One region of the Halobacillus rhizosphaerae genome, then DNA from elsewhere that is predicted to be linked to it. Evidence: a T-box and tRNA genes for the amino acid it is inferred to sense, from the RefSeq annotation. Region 1 holds a T-box; the other holds one or more tRNA genes.
The links. The T-box of region 1 lies ahead of serS (serine--tRNA ligase). A T-box ahead of a tRNA ligase gene usually reads a tRNA of that ligase, here a tRNA-Ser.

Region 1 (6,137 bases):
CATTTAAGGTATGGACAAATTCCGGCTTGCCTTTTTCCTCACGGCGGAAACGGATGCCTGCCCGGCGTGCCTGGAAATCTTCGAAGTTAGAGCAAGAGCTGATTTCCCGGTAGGTCTCATAGCTTGGAATCCACACTTCAATATCGTATTTCTTAGCAGCGGTGAATCCTAAATCTCCCGTACACATGCTCATCACTCGGTAAGGAAGCTTCAACAGCTGAAGGACTTTCTCTGCATGTCCTGTCAGCTCCTCTAGCAACTGGTAAGAGTCTTCGGGTTTGGCGAGCTGGACAAGTTCGACTTTATTGAATTGGTGCTGACGTATCAAGCCTCGGGTATCGCGGCCGGCAGATCCTGCTTCAGATCGATAGTTCGTGCTGAAGGCCACATATTTTTGCGGTAATTCATCAGCAGACAAAATTTCTTCTCGGTGATAATTGGTTACCGGCACTTCTGCGGTTGGAACAAGGAAATAATCCCATCCTTCGATTTTAAACGCATCCTCTTCAAATTTAGGCAGCTGACCCGTTCCGGTCATAGACGTACGGTTCACCATCTGAGGAGGCAGCATTTCCTGATAGCCATGATGATCAGAATGAAGATCCATCATAAAGTTTAACAAGGCACGTTCAAGCCGAGCCCCTAATCCTTTATAGAAGGCGAAACGGCTGCCGGTTACTTTAGAAGCGCGTTCAAAATCGATAATATCAAGTTCTGTTGCCACATCCCAGTGCGCTTTCGGGTCAAAAGCAAAGTCCGGAAGATCTCCCCATTGACGCGCTTCTATGTTATCCTCTTCATCTTCACCAATTGGAACACTTTCATGCGGGATATTCGGAATGGATAACATTAAATTCTCCAGCTGTTCCTCTACGTCTTTAAGTTCCGTATCCAAGTCTTTAATTCGGTCGCCGACTTCACGCATTTCTTTAATTTTATCGTCCGCATTTTTCTTCTCTTTTTTTAACTGAGGGATTTCCTTAGAAACTTCATTACGCTTGGCTTTTAATTCTTCTGTTTCCTGAATTAGCTCACGGCGTCTGCTGTCAAGATCGCCAAAGCGGTCGAGATCAGAGAGATCTTCTCCTCTATGCTGTAATTTTTCTTTAATTTCGGCAAAATTTTTCCTTAAATGCTTCATGTCTAACATGGAAATTCCTCCTTTATTCTAATGGAAAAACTAAAACGCTGAGCAGCCCCGACAAGCTTAAGAAAAGGGTTGGTGGACCGCTTTTTATCCTAGCAGTCGATGAAGGCTAGGCAATGGAGCTGAAAATTAAAAAACTCCCGCCCCCTTTAATTAAAAAAGGGACGAGAGCTTGGTAAAAGGTTCCCGCGATACCACCCAGGTTGAAAGTCTACTTCCTGACTTTCCTGCTTAACACTCATAACGGTGAGGCTCCGGCTCAGCTTACTGGCTTCAGCTGAACACTCAAGGATGGATTCACAGGAGATTCTTATCAGTTTGCACCAGCCACTGACTCTCTAGAAAGAATGCGAACCTGTTACTGTTTCCTATCATCGCTTTGCTTTTATCAAACACGTTTATTTGTTAAATAACAATAGCCTAAAATAGATCAAGATGCAAGAGATTTTTTCGATTCTTCCGCCATTTTCACAAAATGTTCTGTGAGACGGTGGTCATCGGTCAATTCAGGATGGAACGAACAGGCTAAATACTGCTGCTGCTGCGCGGCAACGATATGGCCGTTATAGGTAGCAAGTACTTCTGCATTGTTCCCTACCCCTTCAATATAAGGTGCACGAATAAAGACCGCGTTATACCCTTCTGCAATCCCTTTAATATCAAGGTCGATTTCAAAGCTTTCACGCTGACGGCCAAAGGCATTTCTGCGAACTTGAATATCCATTAAGCCTAAATGAACATCTTGGGAGCCGTCGATTTCACTGGCAAGTAGAATTAACCCTGCACATGTACCGAAGATCGGTTTTCCCTGGTTGCCAAATTGACGAATAGGTTCAAGAAAACCGTACTTATCAATGAGACGTCGCATGGTTGTACTTTCTCCGCCGGGAACAATTAATCCATCCAGATCATCCAGCTGTTCTTTCTTTTTTACTACAATGGCTTCTGCACCGGAGGCTTCAAGAGAACGGACATGTTCACGAAAAGCTCCTTGAAGACCTAATACACCGATTTTAATCATGATGCATTTCTCCTTTTTCTTACTGGCTGCGCTCTTGCATACGCTGCTCGGGAGTCAGGGTGGACATTTCCATCCCTTTCATAGCTGTACCAAGACCTTTGGATAATTCTCCAATCAGCTTGTAATCATCGTAATGAGTCGTCGCTTCAACAATAGCACGAGCAAATTTCTCAGGATTATTTGATTTAAAGATCCCAGAACCGACGAATACACCATCGGCACCTAACTGCATCATTAGAGAAGCATCAGAAGGAGTAGCAATACCGCCCGCTGCGAAGTTAACGACTGGCAGACGTCCTTCTTCACGGATTTCCATCAGCAGGTCGAAAGGCGCACCGTGTTCTTTAGCAAACACCATCACTTCATCATCGGATAAGCTGCGAAGCTGACGAATTTGAGATTGAACCTGACGCATGTGTTTGACCGCTTCTACGATGTTCCCTGTTCCGGGCTCACCTTTCGTACGAAGCATGGAAGCTCCTTCACGAATACGGCGGGCAGCCTCTCCAATGTCGCGGCAGCCGCAGACAAATGGTACCGTATACTCATCTTTTTTAATATGATAAACGTCATCAGCCGGAGTTAGTACTTCACTCTCATCAATATAGTCAACGCCCATAGATTCAAGTACGCGCGCTTCAGAAATGTGACCGATACGCGCTTTAGCCATTACTGGAATGGACACAGCGTTCATCACTTCTTCTACAATCGTCGGATCCGCCATACGGGCGACACCGCCTGCTGCACGGATATCCGCTGGAACACGTTCCAAAGCCATAACGGCTACAGCGCCGGCTTCTTCTGCAATTTTTGCCTGTTCTGCATTAACAACGTCCATGATGACGCCGCCTTTCTGCATTTCGGCCATTCCTCTTTTTACACGATCAGTACCTGTTTGTGACATAATCAAATTCCTCCCTAGGTCAGCTGTATATTTTTAAAAACTCTTTGGTTTTACATCCAATCATTCTTACTTTCTATTGTAACGCATCAGCGCTGTAAATCCTATTAAATAAACTGGGATTATTTCCTAGAACCAGCCTTTGACGGTATCAACAGCTCCGTGGAAGATATCACTGAAGAAGTTTCCTATTCCTCCAAGAGCGAGCATAAACCAATTTGATTTTTCTACGGAAGATGTGGTGACTAAGTCTGTTTTTGTAGTACTCGCTTTACCAGTTAACAGGTTATGATACTTTTCATCGCCTTTGTAAACAAGTTCGGCTGTCCCTACTTTTTCTCCTTTTTTAACAGGAGCGGTTATTTTTCCGTCTTTATCAATCTTGTCTTTATTAAAGTGATACTTGATAGAGTATTGTTTCTCGTCTCCGTTCTTAACGACAGTGGCGAGTGCATCTTTCGCTTCCACCTCAACTTGATCTTCTTTCCCTTTGCTTACCTGGATTTCTGATTTATCTTTGATTTGATATCCAGCCGGGTATAGCTCTTTTTGCTTAAATTGCTGAAAACCATAGTCAAATAGCTTTCTTGTTTCCTGGAAACGGGCTTCTTTACTATCCGTTTTCATCACTACAGAAATTAAGCGCTGTCCGTCCCGTTTAGCGGTACCGGTGAAGCAGTAGCCGGCTAAGTCGGTAAATCCAGTTTTCAGACCATCGACACCTTCATATCCAAACTGCTTTAAGTAACCGGGCATATCCGGAAGCAGCCAGTTCCAGTTCTGAATCGTCTGGCCGTCAAATTCTGTCGTCGTCATACTCGTTACATCTAATGATTTAGGGTAATCATGAATTAAATGATAGGCAAGAAGCGCTGTAGATTTCGCAGAAAGTAAATTCGTGGCATCAGGTTCTGTCCCCTTGGGGCGGTTATCTCCTAAATCTTTATTTGATAGACCAGTGGAGTTAACAAATTGATAGTCCGGAAGTTTCATCTCTGCTGCTTTTTCATTCATCATTTTCACAAACTCTGCTTCAGAGCCTGCTACGAGCTCCGCAAGCGCAATGGTGGTCGCATTATCTGAATTAATGGCCATTGCTTCGTACAATTCACGTACTGTATAATCATGATTTTGTCGTAAACCTACCCCTGAAAAACCAGGATTGGCCGATATACTATAAGGATAATCACTGATTTGAGTCGTTGTGTCCCAGCTAATCTTCCCTTTATCAATGGCTTCAAGTACAAGGTACTCGGTCATCATTTTGGTCATACTAGCAGGAGGGAGGGTCAAATCTGAATTCTTTTCAAATAAAATCTTACCAGAACTTGCATCGACTAAAATAGCTGATTTCGCGTTTACGTCCACGGAAGCAGCATATGTAGATCCAGGATTCGCAAAAATTACCATCACACTAAGAACAAAGGCCATCGTGACTGCCATTGTTACTTGAAAACGTTGTTTCAAAATCTCTCAACCTCCACGGAAAATATTATGCATCTTTGTTATTTTATCACATGGATATTCAAAAAAATAGACAGGGAATAGTCCCTGTCTATGAATAAAAAACCAGGTCAAACGGAGTAGTTTGGTGCTTCTTTGGTAATTTGAACATCATGCGGGTGACTTTCTCTCAATCCCGCTCCGGTTATTCTTATAAATTTGGCGTCGTTACGAAGGGCATCAATGGTAGGGGTACCACAATATCCCATGCCTGAACGCAGCCCGCCGAGCAGCTGATGGATGGAATCAGCAAGAGGTCCTTTATATGGCATACGTCCTTCAATACCTTCTGGAACCAATTTTTTAGATTCGGAATCGTTTTGGAAATATCGGTCCTTAGAGCCTGCTTCCATCGCACCGACAGAACCCATGCCCCGGTATACTTTAAAGCGGCGTCCTTGGAAAATCTCTGTATCCCCTGGGCTCTCAGAAACTCCGGCAAGCAGACTTCCAAGCATAACAGCATGTCCTCCTGCAGCAAGAGCTTTCACAATATCACCGGAAAATTTAATACCGCCATCGGCAATGACCGGTTTGTTATATTTCTCTGCCTCTTTCGCACAGTCATTGATCGCTGTAATTTGCGGCACTCCAACGCCGGCAACCACACGGGTTGTACAAATAGATCCGGGTCCAATTCCTACTTTCACTACATCTGCCCCCGCTTCAATTAACTCGCGAGTGGCATCTGCTGTAGCTACGTTTCCGGCAATGATGTTGATCTCCGGATATTTCGCACGAATTCGTTTCACCTGATCAATAACCCCTTGAGAATGACCGTGAGCCGTATCAACGACCAGCGCATCGACTTTCGCTTCTACAAGCTTGTCAATCCGCGTCATGGCGTCGGCGGTTACTCCGACTGCCGCTGCCACAAGCAGGCGTCCTTGTTCATCTTTAGCAGCAAATGGAAATTCGATAACTTTTTCAATATCTTTTATAGTTATTAAACCTTTTAACACACCTTCATTATCAATCATCGGCAGCTTTTCAATCTTATACTGCTGAAGGATCTTTTCCGCTTCATCAAGCGTTGTCCCAACAGGAGCTGTGACTAAATTCTCGCTTGTCATGACTTCCGAAATCGCCATAGAATACTCTTCGATGAAACGAAGGTCGCGGTTGGTAATGATCCCAACCAGCTTTTGTTCCTCGATATTATTAACGATAGGAACTCCGGAAATACGGAATTTGCCCATTAAGTGTTCCGCATCAAACACTTGATGTTCAGGAGTGAGGAAGAATGGGTTCGTAATAACGCCGCTTTCTGAACGCTTGACACGGTCCACATGCTCGGCCTGTTCCTCAATAGACATATTCTTATGAATAACGCCGAGTCCCCCTTGTCTTGCCATACCGATAGCCATGGCAGCTTCCGTCACCGAGTCCATTCCCGCACTGATAATCGGTGTATTTAACTTTAAAGTCGGTGATAATTCAGAAGCTAAAGAAACATCACGAGGCAGGACGTCCGATTTTGCTGGCAGCAACAGGACATCATCAAACGTTAATCCTTCTTTAGTAAATTTATCCTCACGCATGCTTAATCCTCTCCTTTATTGAGA
Region 2 (6,137 bases), on a different contig from region 1:
AACAGGCAGAGCTTTAACTAATATGCGTCCGGTGGGCACTATTGTGATTGAGGAAGAAGAATTTAGTGCAGTATCAAATGGTCAATGGATTTTTAAGGATGAGGAATTAAAGGTTGTATCCGTAGACGGCACAAAGATATTAGTAAAGAAAATCTCAAGCGATCATACCCAAAGTGTTTAAATCCTTGATAAAAAATAAAGATCTGAGAAAAAATACAATAAAATAGGATTAATTAAAAAACCCGAACCTTTGATTTACGCTGGTTCGGTTTTTTTGAGCATTAATATAAAATTCACTTGTATATTTTAAGTTTGGATTACCGGAGTTCTCTTGAAGGAATGTTTCGGTAAACAGGAGAGAACAAGTGAGGTTTATTTTCCTCGGTTTGCTCGCAACAAGCTATCTAAAATCAGTTTTTAAAATTTTTTCAGCACGACTCAGCACCCCTATTTAAAAATCGTCTGAATAATCCATAATTGGAGTGATTTTATACTGGAATGTAAACTTAATGTAAATATCTCAAATATAACTTTACAAATAAAAAACAATTCGTTAATAATGAGTAGGGTGTAAAAAAAGAGAAAACACGAAAGCACATAAACCTTGGATGGAAAAAGAAAGGGTGGGAGAAGTTTTGGATATCGACATTCAACAGATGATATTTGAATTTGCCGGCGGCCTGGGTATCTTCTTATTTGGGATCAAGTATATGGGAGACGGCTTACAAAAGGTAGCTGGGGACCGATTACGTGATTTACTGGATCGTTTTACGAAGAATCCATTTATGGGAGTCGTTGCCGGTGCGGTAGTAACGATGTTGATTCAAAGTAGTTCTACAACTACAGTTTTGACAGTAGGACTCGTTAATGCAGGGTTTATGACCTTTCGACAAGCGATCGGGGTTATCATGGGAGCAAATATAGGAACGACCATGACGGCTTTTATTATCGGGGTCGATATTAAAGAATATGGTTTGCCGATTTTAGCAGTAGGGGCCATATTAATCTTTTTCTTTAAGAATAAAAAAGTGACTTATTTAGGACAAACCATTTTCGGTCTAGGATCTTTGTTTTTTGGATTAGAAACGATGAGCGCCGGGATGAAACCTTTACGCACATTAGACGCTTTCCATGAACTAACTTTAAATATGAGTGACAATCCTATTCTCGGAGTAATTATAGGGACTGTTTTTACTGTAATTGTACAAAGTTCCAGTGCAACTATAGGAATACTGCAGGGGTTATTTGGACAAGGTCTGGTAGATTTAAAGGCAGCTTTGCCTGTTTTATTTGGAGATAATATAGGAACAACGATTACGGCTGTATTAGCAGCAATAGGAGCGAGTATTGGAGCTAAGCGAGCGGCACTTGTCCACGTTATTTTTAATATTTTAGGTGCGACAATCTTTCTGCTGATTTTGGTTCCTTTTGAAAAATATGTTGCATGGCTGCAGAAGTCTCTGGATTTAGGTCCCGAAATGACTTTAGCTTTTGCTCATGGATCCTTTAACATCGCCAATATGGTTCTTCAATTTCCATTGATAGGTTTTCTAGCCTGGCTAGTTATACGGCTGATTCCTGGAGACGATAAATTAATTGAATTTAAACCGCAGCATTTGGACCCTATATTCATCGAACAGTCTCCTTCTTTAGCTTTAGACCAAGCCAAAGAGGAAGTTATTCGTATGGGTGAATATGCTTATAAAGGTCTTGAGGAAACCAATCTTTATTTAAATAATAAACAACAAAAACACTCAGAAATTGCGATGCAGATTGAAGACGCTCTAAATAATCTGGACCGGAAAATTACGGATTATTTAGTAGAGTTATCGCAAGCTTCATTAACAGATGAAGAAAGCCATAAACACTCGGCACTGATGGATTCGGTACGGGATTTAGAACGAATTGGAGACCACTTTGAGAATATTATTGAATTGATCGACTATAAAAATTCCAATAAGGTTGATTTAACTGAGCAAGCGCAGGAAGATTTAAATACCATGTTTGACCTCACCCTTATGACCGTGAAGCAAGCGAATAGGTCTTTAGAAAATATGGATAGAGAAGAAGCGTTAGCTGTGGTTCAAAAAGAAAATGAATTGGATCGTATGGAGCGTACCTATCGAAAGAAACATATTATTCGTTTAAATGAAGGTTTGTGTTCAGGTCAAGCTGGAATCGTTTTTGTAGATATGCTGAGCAATTTAGAGCGAATTGGAGATCATGCGGTAAATATCGCTGAAGAAGTACTTGGAGAAAAAGAGAGTTTATAATAATAACCGGGACTGCTTTAGGAAATCCAGGGCAGTCTCGATTATGTTTTTAAAAAAACCCTTGAAAGCAAATGGTTCACATGCTATATTATTTTTGTCGCTATTATTGCTAAGCAATTTATTGTTGACTAGTTATCTGCATCGTGTTATATTAATAAGCGTCGCTTCAAGAAGAAAAGCGACCTAATCCTCATTGTGGCGGTGTAGCTCAGCTGGCTAGAGCGTACGGTTCATACCCGTGAGGTCGGGGGTTCGATCCCCTCCGCCGCTACCAAGTTATTTGTTATACATATTCAAATGCAGTTTTTTCATTATGGCGGTTGTGGCGAAGTGGTTAACGCACCGGATTGTGGTTCCGGCACGCATGGGTTCGATCCCCATCAGTCGCCCCATAGTGGACCCTTAGCTCAGCTGGTTAGAGCTATCGGCTCATAACCGATCGGTCGCAGGTTCGAGTCCTGCAGGGTCCACCAATGAATACGGAGGAGTACCCAAGTTCGGCTGAAGGGAGCGGTCTTGAAAACCGCCAGGGGCTTTACGGCCCGCGGGGGTTCGAATCCCTCCTCCTCCGCCATTCTTACTTAGTGGTCAGCTTCTCGTATACATCCAATTAAATAAGCGGCTCGGTAGCTCAGTCGGTAGAGCAACGGACTGAAAATCCGTGTGTCGGCGGTTCGATTCCGTCCCGAGCCACCATTTTGAACAAGCAGAGAAGCTTGTTTTTTTTATGTTTAATTATTGTTGTACCGGGAAATTACATTATCGAAAGCGAAATAAAGCTTTTTACTTCTATGCATTAAATTTGCAAGTGAAAATTCTGTTTGGTAATGTAACAAATAGGGAGAGGCGTGGTTACACGGTCTTCTTACATACCAAATTAAAGGAGGAGTTATACTATGGCTAAATTTGAACTGCCAGAATTACCTTACGCTTATGATGCACTAGCACCAACTATTGATAAGGACACGATGAACATCCACCATACGAAACACCATAATGGTTATGTGACGAAGTTGAACAATGCATTGGAAGGTCATGCTGATCTTCAGGATAAATCATTGGAGCAGCTTCTAGCTAACAATCTTGAAGCAGTGCCAGAGGATATCCGTACAGCGGTTCGCCGTAATGGCGGAGGGCATGCTAACCATGAATTGTTCTGGACGATCATGTCTCCTAATGGAGGCGGCGAGCCGACTGGTGAACTGGCTTCAGCAATCAATGATACATTTGGAAGCTTTGATCAATTTAAAGAGAAGTTTGAAGCTACTGGTGCTGGCCGTTTCGGTTCAGGCTGGGCTTGGCTTGTAGTGAATAATGGAAACCTGGAAGTCATTGATACTTTAAATCAGGATTCTCCAATTATGGAAGGTAAAACTCCTGTTTTAGGTCTTGATGTTTGGGAGCATGCGTACTACCTAAATTATCAAAACCGTCGTCCTGACTATATCTCTGCTTTCTGGAACGTAGTCAACTGGGAAGAAGTTGCTAAACGTTTTGAAGCAGCAAAATAAGACAGAATGATCTCGAGAGATCCAGTTCAAAAACTGGGTCTCTCTTTTTGTATATCTCCTTTTGTTCTGCCTACACTAAGTACAGAAGACAAAGGAGATTTTATTATGGTGAGGATGATCAACGCGTGGCTGAGCCGCGAAGAAGTATCGAAAGATTTAATCCTGTTGCTATTGATAGGCGGTCTATACTCGCTTGGAATATTTCTTTCGAGTACTTTTGTAAATATTTACTTATGGAAACAATCCAATAGTTATACGGATATTGCCCTCTACAATTTAAGCATCTATATTTTACAGCCACTCACGTTTATCGTGGCGGGGAAATGTGCCAAGAAGATCGACAGGGTCATCGTATTACGAACCGGCGTAACCGTCCTCTCTTTATTCTTCTTAACGGTATTATTAGTGGGAGAGAGAGCGGCTACCTTCAATATTATGCTGGGTTCTTTGTTAGGAATAGGATACGGTTTCTACTGGCTTGCGTACAATGTACTTACCTTTGAAATTACCGAACCTGAAACACGCGATTTTTTCAATGGTTTTCTTGGGGTCTTACAATCACTAGGAGGGATGACAGGTCCGTTACTCGCTGGTTTAGTTATTTCACGAATGAATAACTTGACGGGATATACGGTTATATTTGCTATTTCGTTCGGTCTGTTTATCCTTGCGGTACTTGTCAGCCTTGGTTTGTCCAGGAGGAAAGCAAAAGGGAACTTTTCTTTTCGGCGAATCATCGATGAGCGGCATAACAATGTGAACTGGAAAAGAATTTTGCACGCCCATGTTTCTCAAGGGTTTAGAGAAGGAACATTTTTATTCGCTGTGTCCATATGGATTTTCTTGATTACACGCGATGAACTATCGCTTGGAGTGTTTAATCTTGTCTATTCTGGATGTTCCTTTCTGTTCTACTTTTTAGTGGGGAAATGGATTAAACCGAGAAGAAGGAAGAAAGCAATCTTCATAGCGGGATTATCGTTGTATTTATCGGTTCTTATTTTGTTAATTAGTGATAATATGTCCCTGTTGTTACTCTATGGGGGAATCGCGGGAATATTTTTTCCGGTACTTTACGTTCCATATATATCATTAACTTACGATGTAATCGGTAAATCTTGGAATGCAGGGGAGATGAGAATCGAATACATTGTAGTGCGTGAATTATTTTTAAATACAGGGAGAGTTTTGTCTATTGTTATCTTTCTGATTTCAATTTCGCTTATTCCTCCTGAAACTGGGCTCCCTTATATATTGCTCATAGTAGGTGGCGGTCACTTTATGATTTATTTCTTTATTAAAGATATAGATACGACAGCTATGAGTGCGATTAGAAACTGAAACTTTTTCTTTTTCCTGCTCGTCTATATATAGCAGAGTAAAAGATGTTATAATATAGAAGCAATTTTTTAGAATAAGGGAGAGGAAGACCTTATGGGGAAAAATAAAAAGAAAAGCCAAAAGAAAAAATCCCATATGCCTTTACGGCTTAACATAGTATTTTTTATCGTGTTTATCTTATTTGCGGTACTGATCTTGCAGTTAGGCGTTGTTCAAATACTGAATGGGGAAGAAGCACAGAAGAAAATAGACAGAACAGAGAATACCACCACGAATATCCCGGTGCCTCGCGGTGAAATGTATGATCGTTATGGAAGAGTGATTGTAGATAATCAACCGCTGTATTCTATTACATACACCCCGCCCAAAGGGGTACAGGCAGCTGACAGGCTTGCATTAGCTAAACAGCTATCTCAATATATTCAAATGGATACAGATAATCTGACATCGAGAAACTTAAAAGAATATTATTTTCTTCAGAATAGAAAAGAAGTTCAGGAACGTACGGAGGATGCTGTAACAGATGATATGGATAACGGTGATGTCTATCAGCTGCAACTGGACAGTATAAAGAAAAGTGAAATTAATTCTTATGGTAAAAAGACAAAAGAAGTCATTGCTATTAAGAAAGAGCTTGATCAAGCATCGGCCCTTTCCCCGCATGTGATTAAAAATGCGAATATTTCCGAAGAAGAATACTCCAAAGTAGCCGAACACCTTGCGAATCTTCCTGGAATCAATGTAACTTCTGACTGGGAACGATCGTACCCCTACGGAAAAACCTTCAAAAATTATGTAGGAAACATAACGACAAGACAGGAAGGGGTACCAAGGGACGACCTCGAGTACTATATGTCGCTTGACTACAGCCGTAATGACAGAGTAGGTGAAAGCGGACTGGAGCAGGAATATGAAGATGTGCTCCGGGGGATGAAGGAAAAAGTTCAATATACAACGGACAAGAAAAATAATGTCGTGGATACGAAAGTAATTAGGCAGGGGAGCCGGGGCA

Region 2: it has a tRNA-Ser gene. The T-box ahead of serS (serine--tRNA ligase) is inferred to sense a tRNA for this amino acid. The anticodon was not compared.

What each region holds. Positions count from the first base shown of each region.
Region 1 is NZ_JAUTWQ010000026.1:52,428-58,564, reverse strand. Features, by position in the region: gene serS (serine--tRNA ligase) at 1-1,150, opposite strand, end outside; T-box leader at 1,305-1,531, opposite strand; gene pdxT (pyridoxal 5'-phosphate synthase glutaminase subunit PdxT) at 1,578-2,168, opposite strand; gene pdxS (pyridoxal 5'-phosphate synthase lyase subunit PdxS) at 2,188-3,072, opposite strand; gene Q7A53_RS19725 (serine hydrolase) at 3,199-4,536, opposite strand; gene guaB (IMP dehydrogenase) at 4,644-6,113, opposite strand.
Region 2 is NZ_JAUTWQ010000001.1:321,389-327,525, forward strand. Features, by position in the region: gene Q7A53_RS01610 (NfeD family protein) at 1-181, shown strand, start outside; gene Q7A53_RS01615 (Na/Pi cotransporter family protein) at 636-2,273, shown strand; tRNA gene Q7A53_RS01620 (tRNA-Met) at 2,471-2,547, shown strand; tRNA gene Q7A53_RS01625 (tRNA-His) at 2,590-2,665, shown strand; tRNA gene Q7A53_RS01630 (tRNA-Ile) at 2,670-2,746, shown strand; tRNA gene Q7A53_RS01635 (tRNA-Ser) at 2,755-2,847, shown strand; tRNA gene Q7A53_RS01640 (tRNA-Phe) at 2,894-2,969, shown strand; gene Q7A53_RS01645 (superoxide dismutase) at 3,170-3,784, shown strand; gene Q7A53_RS01650 (MFS transporter) at 3,890-5,125, shown strand; gene Q7A53_RS01655 (peptidoglycan D,D-transpeptidase FtsI family protein) at 5,219-6,137, shown strand, end outside.